Regions from separate parts of the Pseudomonas sp. StFLB209 genome, predicted to be linked through region 2. Evidence: predicted binding sites of a transcription regulator. Region 2 holds the regulator's gene; the other holds the start of a gene.

Region 1 (7,462 bases), 2.2 Mb from region 2:
ATCCACCGCCACTGATGGTTCAGGTGTGGTGTGAACGCCTTTCCAGCCATGGCGCCGTTCTGCCATACGCCGTTTACGCTTCTCAGAAGCCCGAGCATTACGCGCCAATCGGGTTTTCTCAATGGCATCACTCTCGACGGCACGCATGCGACGCACACCCTCGAAGATTGCAGCCTCATCAACCCTGGCACCTGGCGTTTCACGGATGCGCCGTGTCACTTCTCGCAGTTCCCAGACGCTTATCGCTGGGTGACTGGAGTTGAAGTAAGGGACCGGGTGGTAAATCTGTTCATCAGGATCAAGAAAGTAAACGACACTGATATCACGAGGGTCCTGTACAAAAATGAATTTGCGTCCCTTCCCGTCGTCACCATCTTCCGCGATCCGGGTACGCAGAATCGGCGCGTAATAGTGAATGCCATCAATTTTCGCGCCGTGCCGCTGGACGGTTCGTTGAAAGTAAGGCGTGAAATCCAGCCTGAATTTCTCCTCATTTTCTATCGGCTCTGGCAAGCCCACACCCGGCCTGTCGTTGGTGCCGTGTACGCACTGGCTGTAATAGTTGATTGGCGATACGCCATTCAGTCCGGCATGTGCTTCGTTGTGGTAGACGTAGACAACGAAAATCGTAAACCACAACTCCAGCTCCTTCAGCGTCATACACGCTCTGCCTTCAGAGTCGTAATCAAGCTTGTCGAGCGTGTTGGAAAAGGTGGTGCCAGGCAGTTCGTGCCCCTTGGCCATGAACGTCCGAAATGCACGTTCAATGTGAGGGCCGTAGTTCGGCTGCTTTCTCGGCCTGTGCTCAAGAATGATCCCGTACTCGTTGCATCCACGGGTCAACGCATGGCCTTTGAACTCTTTCGCATTGTCGACGTGAATTTTCTGCATCAAACCGTAAATGGGCCACTCCGCCGGGATGTCTCGGGCCGCCAACCAGTAGCTTTTCTGCATGACTGCGTGAGCGATGCAGAGCGCTGCCGAGTTTGCGCCGACCGGGTCCAAGGAGAAGAAGAACCCGCCAATCATCCTGGTATGCACGTCGATACTCATGGTGAGGTTCGGACGCCCAATAGGAAGGCGATCAGCTTCATCGACGATGATCACGTCTACCGGTGTGTGGTCGATTTGTACCACTGAGTTCGGAACATCGGTCGCGGGAAACGCCCCTCTCAAAGGCCGGTACTTGTCCTTCGCAGACCGAGGTCCCAACCGTTTTTTGTGCCGCTCCCGTTCATCAATATCCCTGACACGCTGGTGAATCGTATTGACGTGCGGCGGTTGTAGTCCGAGCTCTTCGCACTCGGTTTTGATGTCCTGGTGCAGCTTCTTGACCGTGGGCCGCTCAAGAACCAAGTAGGATTTCTGGATCCATTTTTCAATGACTTCCTCCAGTTCCTGATCCAGACGGAACTGACCCTTGTCATTCCTGGCCGAACGTAGCAATGAAGAAACCAGCCCTGTTTCCTCAAACCGCTTAATCCATCTGTAGATCGTCGATACGCTTCTTCCTGACGAGGCGGCAGCGGCCTGTACGTCCTCCAGATTATTGCGACCATTGGCCAGCAGAGGCTGGATCAGCTTGTGGCGTTCAACAGCTGCTGTCCAATCACGGTCTTCAGCAAAAATGTGTTTCGCGCTGAGCGTAGAGTCGCGCCCTGGAGTAGATCGTAATTCTGTAGCGCGAACAATGTGCGTGGAATGATCCTCTGTAACTCGGATCACGGCTTCCAGCAGCCCTTTCAACTCCAAAACAATGCAGGCTTGGTTTTGCCAGTAGGCCAAACTGCCAATGCGGATCGTTGTCATGATTGAGCCTCTTTCATAGGCCAGATTCGCGAGGTCATGGTCAGCTTCAGATCAAGGTCGCAGCCGATGTCGCCAGTGGCGAGCATGTGCCAAAGAGCTGGAATCAGAAGCGCCCGTCCTCGGGGGGCTGAAGACAACGCATGCAGAAGGAAGTCGGGGTCAGCCTCCCCCAAGTCCCAAAGCACATTGAGGATGTGGTCGCGCATGGCAGGATCAATCTTCCTGGCAATGTACGGCCATAAGAACTTCACATTCGCGAGATAGACCGTCCGGATCTCAACCTCGGTGTAAACCCGGAATACCCAGCCCCGCTCCTTGCAATACGCCTTCGCTGCCCGGAACTTGGGCAAATAGGTGCGCCAGGCAGCACGGAAGTCCTCTCTGAACTTGACCTCATAGAGGATTGAGGGGTCATGCGGCACGACATGCTTGAACTGGATCAACCCATCAGGCGTGTACGAGCGAGCGTTCCCCTCTTCATCGAGATAGCGGATGGTCAACGGCTGCGGACTGAACTGTTTCACCCGGCGATCAAACCGGATGAGCTCCATCATGTCCCTTTCCAAGGTCGACTCATACTGCCCCATTTTGGGGACAGTCCCGGTGACGCCCCGAGACGTACCGCTGATTTTTCGGACTGGCGCACTGAAGGAATCTGTCATTTTTTCAAATTCCAATGTATTGAACTGGGTTTTTAGCATTTTCTACTAGATATTACAGGCAGCCGCCCACAACCTGGCGAGATAACCTTGGCACACCACGGAATCTTGTTTCTTGACGAGCTGCCGGAGTTCGACCGCCGGGTGCTGGAGGTACTGCGCGAGCCGCTGGAGTCAGGCCATATCGTGGTGTCCCGCGCCCGCGACCGGGTGCGCTTCCCGGCGCGTTTTCAACTGGTGGCGGCAATGAACCCCTGCCCCTGTGGATACCTTGGCGAGCCCAGTGGCCGCTGCCGCTGCTCCACCGATCAGATCCAGCGTTATCGCAACAAGCTGTCTGGCCCGTTGCTGGACCGTATCGACCTGCACCTGACCGTGGCCCGCGAAGCCACCAGCCTCACCGCCTTGCCGGCAAGCGGCGAAACCACCGCCAGCGCCGCGGCCAAGGTGGCCGCAGCGCGGGACCGCCAGTTGCAGCGTCAGGGCTGCGCCAACGCCTTTCTCGACCTGCCCGGCCTGCGCAGCCACTGCACGTTATCCACAGCCGATGAAAAATGGCTTGAAACAGCCTGCGAACGCCTGACCTTGTCGCTGCGTGCGGCGCACCGTCTGTTGAAGGTGGCGCGCACCCTGGCCGACCTGGAGCACAAAGACGCGATTGAACGCGGCCATCTGGCCGAGGCGTTGCAGTATCGGCCGGCGAGCAAGTAGCCCGGTCGTCAGGCCAGCAGTCTTGCACCACTCGGACAATCAAAAATCCTCTGCCCGACTGCGTGCCAGACGTACCCTTCTGTCGCTGTTGGCTTCCAGCTCTTCGGTCTCGAACACCGGGTCTTCCTGCAGTGCCTGGAAAACCCGATCTGAAACCCCGACGGTGAACAAGACCAGCATGAAATCAACACCACAAAATGCCAGTTCAGGCCCTGCGTCACCTATCTATAATCACTCTATAGTTCTCTATAAATAGCGATAAACAGGCCTGCGCACGCCTTTCTATAATTGCTCTATAATCGCTCTATAATTCCCTATAGAGCAACATTGAGAGGTTGGTGATGTCTACTGAAATCCTCTACCACCGCCCGGCCCTGGCGCAGCGACTTGCCAAATTGATCATGCAGGTTGCTGTTGGCAGTGCGGCAAGCTCAGGGGTATTTCTTGCGGCCCCCAGGCGTACGGGCAAGTCGACCTTCGCGCGAGAAGACCTGCGTCCCGCGCTTGAGGCAGCCGGCGCCATCGTGCTGTACGCCGACCTGTGGAAAGACCTGACCAAGGACCCTGGGGTCGTCATCGTCGATGCCGTACGTGAAACCATTGGCCGTAACCAGGGCTACGTCACCCGCCTGGCGAAGGCCAGCGGCATGGATAAAGTCACCGTGGGCGGATTGAGTTTCAGCCTGGACAAGATAGGCATGGGCAAAGACATTGACCTGACCACGGCACTCACCGCGCTCTCGGATGAATCCAGGCAGATGATTGTGCTGATGATCGATGAGGCCCAGCACGCGATCACCACCGACGAAGGCGTAGCTGCCCTTTTTGCGCTCAAAGCCGCCAGGGATGAGCTCAACAGCTCGAAACACCATGGCCTGCGGGTGGTTTGCACCGGGTCGAACCGTGACAAGCTGGCCATGTTGCGCAATAGCAAGGACCAGGCGTTCTTTGGCGCCGCGATGGTGCCGTTCCCGACACTGGATAGGGACTTCGTTGAGTGGTTTTGCACTCATGTGGATCTGCCCCAGCCACTCGATCCCGCCAATGTTTTTGTGCTGTTTCAGGAAAGTGGCTATCGCCCGGAATTGCTCGGCGCCGCTGCCGATGAAATTCGCTTCGATCTGATGCTGGCCCCGGAAAACGTCCCGGAGCGCTTTGCAGAGCTGGTACGCGCTCAGGCAGAGGAGCTCAATGCCAACCTCAAGAAAGTCATCCACAGCCTCACGCCTATCCAGTCTGCAGTGATTCGTGTGATGAGCGCCAAGGGCGAAGACTATGCGCCCTTTGAAGCACCAACCATGGAGCTGTATGCCAAGGCGATGCAGCGAGCAGGCATTGATCCAGCCGAGATAAGGGTCGAAGTACCCGGTGTCCAGCAGGCGCTTATTGCCCTGCAAGAGAAGAAGCTGGTCTGGAAAGCATCCAGAGGCGTGTATGCGGTCGACGAAAACGTGATTGTCGATCTGCTGCGCGGGGACGGCCTGCTGGAGGGCCTCTACTGAGACCCGCCAGCGCCATTGACTCAAACCATCGACTTACCTGAAGCGATCCACCTCGCCCAGCAATTCAGCCGCCAGGTCGTTGAGTTCCTTGGCGGTCACGGCCAGGTTGGCAACCACTTCGCGCTGTTCGCCGTTGGTCATGGCAATGCTTTGCAGGTTGCCGCTCAGCGCCGTGGCGGTGCTGCTTTGCTCCTGCGTAGCGGTGGTAATGGCGGCGAACTGCTGGCCGGCCGAGCGGCTTTGCTCGTCGATCTGAGCCAGGGCTTCGGCGACCTTGGCGTTGCGTGCCAGGCCGTCCTGCATCAGCGAGTTGCCTTGCTGCATGGTGTTGATGGCCATGCCGGTTTCCTGCTGGATGCTGGCGATCATGGTCGAGATTTCGTCGGTGGCCTGACGGGTGCGCGAAGCCAGGCTGCGCACTTCATCGGCAACCACGGCGAAACCGCGCCCCTGCTCACCGGCACGTGCTGCTTCGATGGCCGCGTTCAGTGCCAGCAGGTTGGTCTGCTCGGCGATCGAGGTGATCACCCCGACGATGCTGCCGATTTCCTGAGACCGCTGCCCCAGGGTATCGACCACCTTGGCGGTGCTGTTCAAGGATGCCGCGATCTGTTGCAGCGAAGCCGAGGCTTCGTCCATTGAGCTGCGACCAATGCGGGTCTGGCGAGCGTTTTCCTGGGCCATGCGCTCGGTGTCTTTCATGTTGTCGGCGATGTTCAGCGAGGTGGCGCTGAACTCTTCCACCGCACCGGCCATGCTGGTGATTTCCCCGGACTGCTGCTCCATGCCGGCGTAGGCGCCGCTGGACAGCCCAGAAAGGGCATGGGCACGGTCGCTGACCTGCCGCGACGCGGTACGAATATGCTCGACCATGTTCGACAGGGCTTCACCCATGGTATTGAAGCTGCCGGCCAGCAGGCCGATTTCATCGTGGCTGGTCACCGCCAGACGCACCTTTAGGTTGCCCGACCCCAGCGCTTCGGCCTGGCGTACCAGTTCCGACAGCGGACGCAGTTTGCTGCGCAGCAGCCAGATTGCACCGCCTACCGCAATCAGCATGGCCAGCAGGCTGCCGATCGCCAGTTGGGTGCCGACGCTCCAGGTTACCGAGGCGATCTCGTCCTTCGGCATGCTCGCCACCACCGTCCAGGGCCCACCACTGAAAGGGGCGCCAACGCTGTAGAAGGTCTCGTCGGTGTCTTGCCAGTACTGCCCTTTGCCAGGCTGCTTGACGGCTTCGGCCACCGCCTTGCCGGCCTGTTCCGCCGCCTTGACGCCGGCCGGCGGCACCAGCCATTTGCCTTGATCGTCGAGCAGCGCCAGCGAGCCGGTCTTGCCGATACGGAAGTTCTTCAGGTCTTCGAACTGGGCGTTCTGCGCATCGGTGTAGTCAAAGCCGACGAACAGCGCGGCGATGATCTTGCCACTGCTGTCGCGCACCGGGCTGTACTGGGTCATGTAGTAACGGCCGAACAACACGGCCTTGCCCACATATTCCTGACCGGCCATCAACCGCGCATAGGCCTGACCCTGGCGGTCGAGCAAGGTGCCGATGGCGCGGGAACCGTCCTGTTTCATCAGCGAGGTGCTGATCCGCGCGAAATCATCGCCGCTGCGCACGAACACCGTCGCCACACCCGCCGTGAGGCGGCGGAAGTCATCGACTTCACTGAACTCGTTGTTCAGTGGCTGACCATCGAGAAACAGACCCGGGGTTTGCGTGCCGGCCACTGTGTAGGTGGTGCCGGTCTGCAAGGTCAGACCCGAGGAAAAGCGCTTTTCGAACAGGCCCGCCAGACGCTGGGTACTGTCACGAAGCGTGGTATGAAAGGTGTTGAGCTGGTCTGACAGCAAGCGTGATTCGCTGGCCAGGTGTTCTTCGCGGATGACCAGGTTGGCAGCATCGAGCGAGCGCAGGGCAAATAGGGTGCTGCAACTGATCACCACCGCGAGGATGATGGTCAGGGCAATACCTAACTGAGAGGCAATCCGGGCACGAGGCTTGGACATGGCAACTCCATACTGAAGCGTCCGACTACCCATCCGGGGCAGCGCCGTCCAGCAATATTATGTTGAAGGGAATATTTCCTTGAGATCGACAGCTCCATGCAAAGGATTCGGCCTCGCGGGCACATACTTGAGCGGGCCGCGCGGAGAATCGCAAACGATTGCGTATCTGTCTGTAACTCTTAAAGATTTAGTTGCACGGCTAGTTGAACAGTCCCTTCAGCCTCACTGGTCACCTGGAGGTTCAAGTAGGCCGAGGAACGAACTTATTAGTTGGTGTCCAAACGCCATACTGCCCAGAATAGGCAGCTTTTATCCTTTTATCGAATCGAGCCTGAAAAAATATGCAGCCGGCTGCCCTCAAGGAACTCTGGACCATCCTGCGCCTGGCAGGGCCGCTGATCGCCTCGCAATTGGCGCACATGCTGATGGTCTTCACCGACACGGTGATGATGGGCAAACTCGGCCCCGACGCGCTGGCCGGCGGCGGTCTGGGCGCGGCGACCTATAACTTCGTGACCTTTTTCTGCATCGGGGTGATGGCGGCGGTCGGCACGCTGGTCGCGATCCGCCAGGGCGCCGGCGACACCGAGGGCGCCACCCGGCTGACCCAGGCCGGGCTGTGGCTGGCCTGGGGCATGGCGGTAGTGGCGGCCGTGGTGCTGTGGAACCTCGAACCGCTGCTGCTGCATTTCGGCCAGACCCCGAACAACGTGCACATGGCCATGCAGTTCCTCAGCACCTTGCCGCTGGCGCTGCCGGGCCTGCTCAGTT
Region 2 (7,462 bases):
CCTACTGGCTGTGGCGCCGTGACCAGAATGCCAAGGCTGTGGCGCTGGCCGAGGTGCAGCGTCAGCAGGACCTGCTGCCTTCGCCAGTGCGTGCCCAGGACTCCAAGGAGTTGGGCTGGGACGACGTAACGCCGGTCGACATCATCGGCCTGGAGGTCGGTTACCGGCTGATTCCGCTGGTGGATCGCAATCAGGGTGGTCAGTTGCTGGCGCGGATCAAGGGTGTGCGCAAGAAGCTTTCACAAGACCTGGGCTTTCTGATGCCCACGGTGCACATTCGCGACAACCTCGATCTGGCGCCCAGCGCCTATCGTTTGACGCTGATGGGGGTGATTCTGGCCGAGGCGGAGATTTATCCGGACCGTGAACTGGCGATCAACCCGGGTCAGGTGTTCGGTACCCTCAACGGTATCAATGCGCGCGATCCGGCGTTTGGTCTGGAAGCGGTGTGGATCGAAATCAGTCAGCGCAGCCAGGCCCAGTCGTTGGGTTACACAGTGGTGGATGCCAGCACCGTTGTGGCGACGCACCTGAACCAGATTCTCTACAAGCACTCCCATGAATTGATCGGCCACGAGGAAGTGCAGCAACTGATGCAGTTGCTGGCCAAGAGTTCGCCCAAGCTGGCTGAAGAGCTGGTGCCTGGGGTGCTGTCGTTGTCGGCGCTGCTCAATGTGCTGCAGGCGCTGCTGGCCGAGCATGTGCCGGTGCGTGATATCCGCACGATTGCCGAGGCCATCGCGAACAATGCGGCCAGGAGTCAAGATACCGCCGCGTTGGTGGCTGTGGTGCGGGTCGGGTTGAGCCGGGCGATCGTGCAAAGCATTGTAGGGACTGAGACAGAGCTGCCTGTCATCACCCTTGAGCCTAGATTGGAACAGATTTTGCTAAATAGTATGCAGAAGGCGGGTCAGGGTCAGGAAGAAGGCGTTCTTCTGGAGCCAAGCATGGCCGAGAAGCTGCAACGCTCGTTGATTGAGGCGGCGCAGCGTCAAGAGATGCAAGGCTCGCCGGTGATTTTGCTGGTGGCAGGTCCGATTCGGGCCATGCTGTCACGATTTGGACGATTGGCTGTACCGAACATGCATGTTCTGGCGTACCAGGAAATTCCTGACAACAAGCAAGTCACCATCGTAGCGACTGTCGGGCCTAACGGCTGAGGTAGTGAGTCATGCAAGTTAAGCGTTTTTTCGCCGCCGATATGCGTCAAGCCATGAAACTGGTTCGCGATGAGCTGGGCGCCGAGGCGGCCATCATCGGAAATCGGCGCATTGCCGGTGGCGTTGAGCTGACTGCTGCTCTTGATTACAAGCTGTCTGCGCTGGCGCCGCGGGTGCCGAACATGGAGCTTGAAGACGAGCTGCGCAAGACTCAGTCGCGGATCGTCTCGGCGCAAGCTGAACTCGAAAGTCGCAACGAAGGCGATGACGTATCGAGCAACCGTCAGTTGTTTTCTGGCTTGCCGCTGAGCGCTGCCGACCGGCACATCGAGCCGACCCTTGAAGAACCGCCGCGTCCTGCTGTTGCCGTCGCTGCACCCGGCGTTGCCGAGCCGACGCTGAACCAGCGTGCGTTTGACTCGATGCGCTCGGAGCTCAACGGCTTGCGCGAGCTGCTGGAAGTCCAGTTGGGTTCGCTGGCCTGGACGCAATTGCAGGGCAGTCGTCCGCAGCAGGCCAACCTGTGGCGGCGTCTGCAGCGCGTTGGCCTGTCCGGCCCGCTGTCGCGGGATCTGCTGGATATGGTTCCCGATATCGACGATCCCCGTCATGCCTGGCGCATGTTGCTGGCGCATCTGGCGCGGATGATCAATGTGCCTGACAACGAGCCGCTGGAAGAGGGCGGGGTGATCGCGATGGTCGGTCCGGCAGGGATGGGCAAGACCACTACGCTGGCCAAGCTGGCGGCGCGTTACGTGCTCAAGTACGGCGCGCAGAATATCGCGCTGGTGAGCATGGACAGCTTCCGGATCGGTGCCCAGGAGCAGCTCAAGACCCTTGGGCGTATTCTCAATGTGCCGGTGACCCACGTCGATCCGGGACAGTCCCTGGCCCAGGCGCTCGAACCGCTGATCCGCAAGCGTGTGGTGCTGATCGATACCGCCGGCCTGCAAGCCAGCGATCCGGCGCTGCGCCTGCAGCTTGAAAGCCTGGCCGGGCGCGGGATTCGCTCGCGCAACTATCTGGTCCTGGCCACTACCAGCCAGAAGCAGGTGTTGACCGCCGCTTACCACAGCTACAAACGCTGCGGGCTGGCCGGCTGCATCCTGACCAAACTGGATGAAACTGCCAGCCTGGGTGAAGTGCTGAGCCTTGCGATCGGGCATGAACTCCCCGTGGCCTATCTGACCGATGGGCCGCGTATTCCTGATGATTTGCATCTGCCACGCCGCCATCAACTGGTGAGTCGGGCCGTCAGTGTGCAAATGCAGGATGAACCCAGCGAAGAGGCTATGGCGGACATGTTCGCCGACCTTTATCACAACCCCGGCAAGCGAGTGGGGTGATTGATGAACACGACTAAAAAATTACTGCATCGGTGGTCTGCCAGGCATTGTTCGTCACGGAACGTGCAGCCCGTAATGTGGCTCCAGTCTACGCATGACAAGGTAAAGAAATAACATGGGCAGCATGCATCCCGTACAGGTTATCGCCGTGACCGGCGGCAAAGGTGGCGTTGGCAAGACCAACGTTTCAGTGAATCTGTCGCTGGCGCTGGCCGAGCTCGGCCGTCGCGTCATGCTGCTTGATGCTGATCTTGGTCTGGCCAACGTTGATGTTTTGCTGGGCCTTACGCCCAAACGCACCCTGGCCGATGTCATCGAGGGCCGCTGTGAGCTGCGTGACGTCCTGCTCCAGGGGCCTGGCGGAGTGCGTATCGTGCCAGCGGCCTCCGGTACCCAGAGCATGGTGCACCTGGCGCCCGCGCAGCATGCCGGCCTGATCCAGGCGTTCAGCGAGCTTGGCGACAATCTTGATGTGCTGGTGATCGACACCGCAGCCGGTATCGGTGAATCGGTGGTCAGTTTCGTGCGTGCCGCCCAAGAGGTCTTGCTGGTGGTCTGCGATGAACCGACCTCGATCACCGACGCTTACGCGCTGATCAAACTGCTCAATCGCGACTACGGCATGAACCGCTTCAGGGTCCTGGCCAACATGGCGCAGACGCCGCAAGAGGGTCGTAACCTGTTTGCCAAACTGACCAAGGTGACCGATCGTTTTCTGGACGTGGCCTTGCAGTATGTCGGCGCAGTGCCCTATGACGAATGTGTGCGCAAGGCGGTGCAAAAGCAACGTGCGGTCTACGAAGCCTTTCCACGCTCCAAATGCGCGCTGGCATTCCGAGCCATTGCCCAGAAGGTCGATACCTGGCCGTTGCCGGCCAATCCGCGTGGGCACCTTGAGTTCTTTGTCGAGCGACTTGTTCACCAGACCAGTGCAGCGGGACCGGTTCAATGACAGCCAGCGGTTATCAGATGTACAGCAAGGCATCAAGGAATTCGCAATACGAGTTGATTGAGCGCTATGCGCCACTGGTCAAGCGTATTGCCTACCACCTGCTGGCCCGTCTGCCTGCCAGCGTCCAGGTCGAAGACCTGATCCAGGCGGGCATGATCGGCCTGCTTGAAGTATCGACCAAATACGACTCCACCAAGGGTGCCAGTTTCGAAACCTACGCCGGCATTCGGATCCGTGGCGCGATGCTTGACGAGGTGCGTAAAGGTGACTGGGCGCCGCGTTCAGTGCATCGAAATACCCGGATGGTCAGTGATGCGATTCGCGCTATTGAAGCAAGAACAGGGCGCGACGCTAAAGATCATGAAGTTGCTGCCGAACTCCAGTTAAGTCTTGATGATTATTACGCTATCTTGAACGACACTTTGGGCAGTCGGCTGTTCAGCTTTGACGACCTGCTGCAGGACGGCGAGCATGATGGGCTGCACGAAGATGGCGCCAGCGGTTCGCTGGAGCCGTCGCGCGATCTTGAGGACGAGCGCTTCCAGAAAGCATTGGCCGATGCCATTGCCAATCTTCCGGAGCGTGAGCGTTTGGTGCTGGCGTTGTACTATGACGAGGAGTTGAACCTCAAAGAGATCGGTGAGGTCCTTGGGGTCAGCGAATCTCGGGTCAGCCAGTTACACAGTCAGTGCGCAGCCCGCTTGCGAGGTCGTTTGGGGGAATGGCGGGCGCGCTGACAGATCCATTGGTTTCAGGCCGGCTGTGCAGGGCTTGAGGTGTCGACTACCCGGACAAGGCAGGAGCCTGTCAATCAACTCTACAGGGTTGTTTGCAGGCGATTTGGCCGTGTTCTGGTGTCTGGTGCGTCGAGCGCTGGTTGCACCGGGGGGTTGCTGTACCTGTATTGAGTGAACGGCGGGTCCGGGGAGCGGGCTCGTTAAAGACTGCTTGGAGGTCGAATTGGACAAGAACATGAAAATCCTCATCGTTGATGACTTTTCAACGATGCGGCGGATCATAAAAAATCTGTTGCGTGACCTGGGGTTTACCAATACATCGGAAGCAGATGACGGTCTTACCGCGCTGCCGATGCTGCAAAGCGGTGCCTTTGATTTTCTGGTAACCGACTGGAACATGCCTGGCATGTCGGGTATCGACCTGCTGCGCCAAGTGCGTCAGGACGAGCGCCTGAAGAACATTCCGGTGCTGATGGTGACTGCTGAAGCCAAGCGTGAGCAGATCATTGAAGCGGCCCAGGCCGGTGTGAACGGCTATGTGGTCAAGCCTTTCACCGCCCAGGTATTGCAAGAGAAGATTGAAAAGATCTTCGAGCGCGTCAATAGCTGAGTGCATGCCGCGAGGGCGCTATGGATAACAATGATTCATTGGGTGACTTCGAGTCGACCCTGAAAAAACACGCGCACGAGCTGGTCGCCAGCCTTGAAAAAGGCAAATTCGGCGACGCCGTGCAACTGATCCATGAGCTCAACCAGGCGCGCGACCGCGGCCTGTATCAGGAAGTGGGCAAATTGACGCGTGAGCTGCACAGCGCGATCGTCAATTTCCATATCGATCCGCAGATGCCGCAAGCCGAAGAGGTGTCTCAGATCACTGATGCCGCCGAGCGTTTGTCGTATGTTGTAAGGCTGACCGAGGGTGCGGCCAACCGCACCATGGATCTGGTGGAGCAAAGCACACCGTTGATGAACAGCCTCAGTGACGACGCCAAGGCGCTGAGTGCCGACTGGGGGCGCTTCATGCGCCGCGAAATCGGTGCTGAGGAGTTTCGTGATCTGGCCAAGCGGGTGGACGGTTTCCTGTCGCGTACCGAGAAAGAGAGCCATGCCGTTGCCAGCCATCTCAACGACATTCTGCTGGCCCAGGATTATCAGGACCTTACCGGTCAGGTGATCAAGCGCGTGACGCAACTGGTCACCGAAGTTGAGAGCAACCTGCTCAAGCTGGTACTGATGGCCAGCCATGTCGATCGCTTTGCCGGGATCGAGCATGACCGTGAAGCGATGCAAGCAGAAAAAGATCCGAAAAAACATCTTGCTCAGGGTGAAGGTCCGCAGATTCATGCCGATAAACGGGAAGATGTCGTTTCCGGTCAGGATGATGTGGACGACTTGCTATCCAGCCTTGGCTTCTAAGGTCAGTTGACGGTTAATTTTAGGGAGCACCCCAATGAGCTTCGGCGCCGATGAAGAGATCCTCCAGGATTTTCTGGTAGAGGCCGGCGAAATTCTCGAGCAATTGTCTGAACAACTGGTCGAGCTTGAAAGTCGCCCGGATGACGCGGACTTGCTCAACGCAATTTTTCGCGGTTTTCACACTGTAAAAGGAGGCGCCGGCTTCCTTCAGTTGCATGAGCTTGTCGAGTGCTGCCACATTGCCGAGAACGTGTTCGACATCCTGCGCAAGGGTGAGCGTCGCGTTAACGCCGAATTGATGGACGTGGTCCTCGAAGCACTGGATACCGTCAACAGCATGTTCGGCCAGGTGCGTGAGCGCAGTGACATCACGCCTGCTACCCCTGAGCTGCTGCAGGCACTGTCACGGCTGGCAGAGCCTGAGTCAGCTGACGAAGTGGCTGCGGTGGCAGCGGCTCCGGAGCCGGCGCCGGAACCGGTGGTCGAGGCGGCTGCACCGGCTGCCGGGGAGGCCGGCTCCGACCTGATCACCGACGATGAGTTCGAGCGGCTGCTCGACTCCCTGCACGGCCCGGCCGGCAGCCCGGTCGCCGCTACGCCGTCTGCGCCAGCCGCGCCTGCGGCTGCAGCGAGTGATGAAATCACCGATCACGAATTCGAAGCGCTGCTCGATCAGTTGCATGGCAAGGGTTCGTTCGATGCCAGCGTCGCCACTGTCAGTGCTGCAGCACCTGCTGTCGCAGCGCCCGCTGGCGCTGCCTCGGATGAAATCACCGACGACGAATTCGAGTCGCTGCTTGATCAGTTGCACGGCAAAGGCTCGTTCAGCGGCGCTGTAGAAGCGGTGGCCGTTGCCCCTGCGGCACCTGCCAGCAGCCCTGCATCGGATGAAATCACCGATCACGAATTTGAAAACCTGCTCGACGAGTTGCACGGCAAGGGCAAGTTCGAACCGGCGGCAGTAAGCGGCGCGGTTGCCGCCGCAGCGCCGGCGGCCAAGCCGCCAGCCCCTGTCGCCAAGGTCGAGCCTGCGGTGGCCAAGCCTGCTGCTGCGCCTGCGCCCGCGGCGGCCAAGCCTGCCGCTGCCGCACCGGCCAGAGCTGCTGCCGCGCCAGCCGAGAAGCCGACCGCGACAGAAGCCGAAACCACGGTGCGCGTCGATACCGCGCGGCTTGACGAGATCATGAACATGGTCGGCGAGTTGGTGCTGGTGCGTAACCGTCTGGTACGCCTTGGCCTCAACAGCGGCAATGAAGCGATGTCCAAGGCGGTTTCCAACCTGGATGTGGTCACCGCCGACCTGCAAACCGCGGTCATGAAGACCCGCATGCAGCCGATCAAGAAAGTCTTCGGCCGCTTTCCGCGTCTGGTTCGTGACCTGGCACGCCAGCTCAAGAAAGAGATCAACCTGGAACTGGTGGGTGAAGAGACCGACCTGGACAAGAACCTGGTCGAGGCGCTCGCTGACCCGTTGGTGCACTTGGTGCGTAACGCGGTCGACCACGGTGTGGAAACTCCTGAGGAGCGTGAGGCCAGCGGCAAGTCACGCAGTGGCCGGGTGGTGCTGTCGGCCGAGCAGGAAGGCGATCACATCCTGTTGTCGATTTCCGATGACGGCAAGGGTATGGACCCGGCCGTGCTGCGCGCCATTGCGGTCAAGCGCGGCGTCATGGACAAGGACGCGGCCGATCGTCTCAGCGACAGCGACTGCTACAACCTGATCTTCGCCCCCGGCTTCTCGACCAAGACCGAGATTTCCGATGTGTCCGGTCGTGGGGTTGGCATGGACGTGGTGAAAACCAAGATTTCCCAGCTCAACGGTACGATCAACATCTATTCGACCAAGGGCCA

The links. Region 2 encodes FliA, which starts transcription of late flagellar genes. Its sites were predicted from a motif close to CTAAAGTTTNNNNNNNNNNNGCCGNTAA; they were not measured.
Region 1: a site for FliA is predicted at 6,796-6,823, ahead of PSCI_RS07870 (methyl-accepting chemotaxis protein). Genes of this name have one in related genera too.

Annotation. Positions count from the first base shown of each region.
Region 1 is NZ_AP014637.1:1,685,830-1,693,291, forward strand. It holds gene PSCI_RS07845 (helix-turn-helix domain-containing protein) at 1-1,809, opposite strand, end outside; gene PSCI_RS07850 (TnsA endonuclease N-terminal domain-containing protein) at 1,806-2,363, opposite strand; partial or broken gene PSCI_RS07855 (ATP-binding protein) at 2,529-3,179, shown strand; gene PSCI_RS29430 (hypothetical protein) at 3,219-3,359, opposite strand; gene PSCI_RS07865 (ATPase) at 3,521-4,681, shown strand; gene PSCI_RS07870 (methyl-accepting chemotaxis protein) at 4,715-6,691, opposite strand; gene PSCI_RS07875 (NorM family multidrug efflux MATE transporter) at 7,033-7,462, shown strand, end outside.
Region 2 is NZ_AP014637.1:3,927,567-3,935,028, forward strand. It holds gene flhA (flagellar biosynthesis protein FlhA) at 1-1,160, shown strand, start outside; gene flhF (flagellar biosynthesis protein FlhF) at 1,172-2,506, shown strand; gene fleN (flagellar synthesis regulator FleN) at 2,622-3,458, shown strand; gene fliA (RNA polymerase sigma factor FliA) at 3,455-4,195, shown strand; gene PSCI_RS17625 (chemotaxis response regulator CheY) at 4,431-4,805, shown strand; gene PSCI_RS17630 (protein phosphatase CheZ) at 4,826-5,611, shown strand; gene PSCI_RS17635 (chemotaxis protein CheA) at 5,646-7,462, shown strand, end outside.